2 regions of the Chryseobacterium proteolyticum genome follow, and region 2 is predicted to be linked to the other one. Evidence: riboswitches for the same ligand, from Rfam matches in the RefSeq annotation. Region 2 holds a riboswitch; the other holds the start of a gene.
What was found. Region 2 has a riboswitch for thiamine pyrophosphate ahead of thiM (hydroxyethylthiazole kinase). Riboswitches for the same ligand answer to the same signal wherever they lie in the genome.

Region 1 (2,400 bases), on a different contig from region 2:
AGCGAAGGACGAAGCAGAAGCTGAGAAACTGATCAGTGATGCGCAGCTTTTAGAAGAATTAGGGTGCTTTTCTGTTGTTTTAGAAAAAATTCCGGCAGATTTGGCTAAAAAAGTATCAGAAAGTATCTCGATTCCGACAATCGGAATCGGAGCAGGCCCTGACTGTGACGGACAGGTTTTGGTTTATCATGATATGGTAGGAATGAACCAGGGATTCAGTCCAAAATTTTTGAGAAGATATCTTGATCTTTACAGTGAAATCACAGGGGCGGTTGCACAATATGTAAAAGATGTAAAAGAGGTTACCTTTCCTAATGAAAAAGAAAGCTATTAATGAGAGATAATCAACAGACTATACAAGGAGTTATTTCCGTTATCGCATTGATCTGCCTTGCCGTAGGATGGTTCAATTTCTTTTCACCGGAAACTAATGATATCCTCTCGAAAAGGGTATTTTACATCGTCATAGGAATAAGTTTTGCCATTCAGGCTCCTTTTCTGTCTAACAGAAATTTTGTATATCCAATGTATGCTGCCGCAGGCCTTTGTATTGTTGGCGCTTTTCTTCCATTGGAATCAAGGCTGGCTGCAATGAAAACACTTGGGCTTCTTGCAGGGATTATTCTTTCTTTGTCGAACAGACGACAGACTAATTAAATGTAAAATGGAGGAGCAGATTGCTTATGAAGACAACCATCTCCTGGTTGTAAATAAAAAAGTCGGTCAGCTTGTACAGGGTGACAAGACCGGTGATGAATCGTTATTAGAATCAATAAAGAACTTTATAAAGAAAAGAGATGCTAAACCGGGAAATGTTTTTCTCGGTTTGGTTCATCGTATAGACCGTCCGACATCAGGTTTGGTTATTTATGCCAAAACCTCAAAAGCCCTTTCCCGTCTTACTCAGATGGTTAAAAACAGGGAAATTAAAAAAACATACTGGGCTGTTGTTGCTAAAGAAATGATTCCGCATCACCAGAGGCTGGTTCATTATTTAAAGAAAAACGAGAAAAATAATAAAGCCATTGTTTTTCCAAAGGCAACAGATGGAGCAAAAGAGGCAATTTTAACTTATAATGTTATTAAAACCCTGGACAATTATATGCTTCTTGAAATTGATCTGGAAACAGGAAGACATCATCAGATCCGGGCTCAACTTTCCAAGATTGGAGTTCCGATAAAAGGTGATTTGAAATATGGAGCACCTCGGTCCAATCCGGATGGAGGAATCAATCTTCATGCACGGATGCTTACATTCATCCATCCCGTGACCAAAGAAGAGATCAGAATTGTAGCTCCTGTTCCGCAAAATGATGCCATATGGAGAGCATGCGAAGAATAAGTCTGAATATAAAAGTTAATCTTAACATTATACTATTAAACATACAAAAGACCATCTAAAAGCAGATGGTCTTTTTGTTTTTAATGAAATCATTTTGCCTGTTTTGAAAAAATAACTAACTTCGTCCCATACTTTAGGGGTGTCTGTTGACAAACAGACTGAGACTTTACCCTTTGAACCTGATCTGGATCATACCAGCGTAGGGAAAAGTGAGATGACTTTTTGCTGTACATTTCTATTGTACAATTATAGCCATTCCTAAAGTGATTTATAACAAAAATCTTGGAATGGAACTTATAATCAATCACACACGGAAAACTTTCGATATTCCACCGGAAAACCTGGAGGCTTTGATGGCTCTGGAGGCACCCGGCCGCAAAAAAGGAATCGCTGTTGCCTTAAACAATCGTATTATTCCCATTTCCTCCTGGCAGAATACTGTACTTCAGGACCAGGATTCAATTTTAATTATTACCGCAACACAGGGCGGCTAATCTTCGTAAAACCCCAATAATTTTATGGCACATTCAATTACGCGTTCGCCATTTCCGAACTCAAAGAAAATTTATGTTGAAGGAAGCATTCATCCTATTAAGGTTGCTATGCGCGAAATCCTATTGAGCCCTACAAAGCTCAGCAATGGAACATTGGAGAATAATCCTCCTGTCACGGTTTATGATACGTCAGGACCTTATACGGATGAAAATTCGCAGATCGATATCCAGAAAGGACTTCCAAGAATAAGAGAGCAATGGATACTGGAAAGGGGAGATGTAAAAATTCTCGACGGAATATCGTCCGAATATGGGAAAGCCCGTTTGGCAGATCCGAAACTGGATGAATTACGTTTTTCTTATAACCATAAGCCAAAAGTCGCTCTGGAAGGAAAAGAAGTAACCCAGTTATACTATGCAAAACAGGGGATCATTACTCCTGAAATGGAGTACATTGCCATCCGTGAAAACCAAAGAATAGAACAGCTTGATTTTGTTTCCAAAGAAATGTCTTCCCAGCATGCCGGGAACAATTTCGGGGCAAGAACTCCTAAAAATAAGATT
Region 2 (2,400 bases):
CGGTTTTAATATCAGCCTGGATGCCGGCCCCTCCGCTTCCGTCGAATCCTGCTATCGTTAATACGGATGGATATTTAAATTTTTTCATTTTACAATTTCATTTTTGAGTTCATAAGCTGCTTTTTGAGGATCATCAGCACCGCATATTGCAGAAACCACGGCAATACAGTCTGCTCCCGCGTCCATAATAGCCTTGGCGTTGGTTAAGTTGACACTGCCAATAGCAACAAGGGGCTTTGAGGTGAGTTGCCTTATTTTTACTATTCCTTCCAATCCCCATTCAGTAACTGTATCTGATTTGGTAGTCGTGCGGAAGACCGGGCTGATGCCCAGATAGTCTGATGCTGCAGTCTGATCATTTTCAAGCTGACTGAGATATTCAATGGAGTAACCAATCATTTTATTGTGAATGAGTGGCTGCTCCCTCAAATAGACGGGGCTTGCATCGGTATTACCCACATGGATGCCTGCCGCGTTTACTTTTGTGGCCACTTCTACGTTGTCATTAATAATCAGTGGAATATGATGTTTTTCTGTAATTGCTATCAGTTGTCTGGCTTTTTGGAGGAATTCATCGGGGGAGCTGTTTTTCTCTCTTAGTTGTATGATATCAACGCCGCCTAGAATAGCTTGCTCTGCAACCTTTAAAAAGTCTCTTCCGGGACAATCTGCCTCAGAAATAACAAGGTAAAGCTGGTAAGGAAAAGGATGTCGATTCATTATCTTTCATACTTGAGATGACTGAGAAACTCCTCTTCGGTAATAGTATATAATTTATCAAGAAGGTTAACCTGAAGGCTTCCAGGACCTTTACTTTCCAAAACAGCCAGTTCACCTGCGATACCCATTAATGCCATTGCAGCCGCAGTTGCTTCAAAATACTTTTCGGTAACTCCTGCAAAAGCACCAATAAGGGCAGTTGCCGAGCAGCCTAATCCGGTAACTTTGGTCATTAAATGATGCCCGTTACGGATAAAGGAGGTCTGCTGTCGGTCAAGAATGATATCTGTAGCTCCGGAGATACAGACAATCGTATCGTGTTGATTGACGAGATATTGGGCGGCATTGATCGCTTCGTCACTTTTTGCTGTGCTGTCAACTCCTTTTGTAACGATTGTGTTTGCTTTAGCCAAAGCAATGATTTCTGATGCGTTACCTCTGATTACAGTCGGCCGGTATGGTAAGAGCTGATGTAAAATCTCATCACGGAAACCCGTTGCGCCGGCACCTACCGGGTCCAAAATCCACGGTTTTTTTAATGAATGGGCAGCCTTTGCGGCTATTATCATTGACTCTGCCCAATATTCATCCAGCGTACCTATGTTAATAACGACTGAATGTGCAATACTGACCATGTCATGAATTTCAGATTTTGCATGCGCCATGATAGGAGAAGCTCCCACAGCCAAAAGGGCATTGGCTGTATTATTCATCACCACGTAATTGGTAATATTGTGTACAAGGGGGGGATTGCTGTTTTACGAGCTGTACTTGTTCCCAAAGATTTTTATCCATTATTATTGATTAAATAAATAGCTTCAGGAAAAAATCCAAAACAAAAGTACATTGTAAAGAATGTCTTTTTGCTTTTCCCTACGTCGGTGTAAGCCGTATCAGGTTCAAAGGGACTCTCTCAATTCTTCTCAGAATACCCCTAAAGCATAACAAATGTAAGAAAAATATCAGATATGGCCTTATCATTAATTTGTAACCCAAACCTTTTATCTCTCTACCAGCTCCTTTACGCTTTCTCCGTAATAATCAATTTCCGATTTATTAATTTTGATAAGCTCATACCACTTTCTGAAGGCTCCTACAAATACAATAAGCATTAAGACCATCGCAACCACAGCAAGTGTTGCCAGTAAGTATTGCCCTTTGGGAATATAGATGGAGGTAACCTGGATATAACCTGCCCAGAATGTGATCCCTGCCATGAAAACACCCGGTATAGCTGCACACAAGGCATATTTGCCTCTGTTTAACCGTATGAGCATTGTTGTACAGACGATCAGTCCGCAGGCAGCAAGCAGCTGGTTGCTGATCCCGAATAATGGCCAGATACTGCTGACGTTTCCTGTAAATACGAGATATCCCCATGCAAAAGTGAAGATCAGACTGCTGATAATAATCCCCGGGGTCCAGTTTTTGTCATTGAATTTCGGAATTACAGAACCCAGCATTTCCTGCAAAAAGAAACGTCCTACTCTTGTTCCTGCGTCAATAGCCGTAAGAATAAAAACAGCTTCAAACATGATTGCAAAATTATACCAATAAGCCATTAACTGATCCATATAGGGAATCTTATTGAATATATGAGCCATTCCCACAGCCAGAGATACAGCACCTCCGGTTCTGCCATGAAGATCGATCCCGATTTTCTGTGAAAAATAATCAATA

Region 1: another riboswitch for thiamine pyrophosphate. It lies ahead of thiS (sulfur carrier protein ThiS); the one in region 2 lies ahead of thiM (hydroxyethylthiazole kinase).

The regions. Positions count from the first base shown of each region.
Region 1 is NZ_JBJLWK010000003.1:40,875-43,274, reverse strand. Features, by position in the region: partial or broken gene panB (3-methyl-2-oxobutanoate hydroxymethyltransferase) at 1-334, shown strand, start outside; gene ACJ5H0_RS11015 (hypothetical protein) at 334-657, shown strand; gene ACJ5H0_RS11010 (RluA family pseudouridine synthase) at 665-1,342, shown strand; TPP riboswitch at 1,468-1,565, shown strand; gene thiS (sulfur carrier protein ThiS) at 1,630-1,836, shown strand; gene thiC (phosphomethylpyrimidine synthase ThiC) at 1,861-2,400, shown strand, end outside.
Region 2 is NZ_JBJLWK010000005.1:273,582-275,981, forward strand. Features, by position in the region: gene thiD (bifunctional hydroxymethylpyrimidine kinase/phosphomethylpyrimidine kinase) at 1-88, opposite strand, end outside; gene thiE (thiamine phosphate synthase) at 85-720, opposite strand; gene thiM (hydroxyethylthiazole kinase) at 720-1,433, opposite strand; TPP riboswitch at 1,574-1,666, opposite strand; gene ACJ5H0_RS19025 (carbon starvation CstA family protein) at 1,722-2,400, opposite strand, start outside.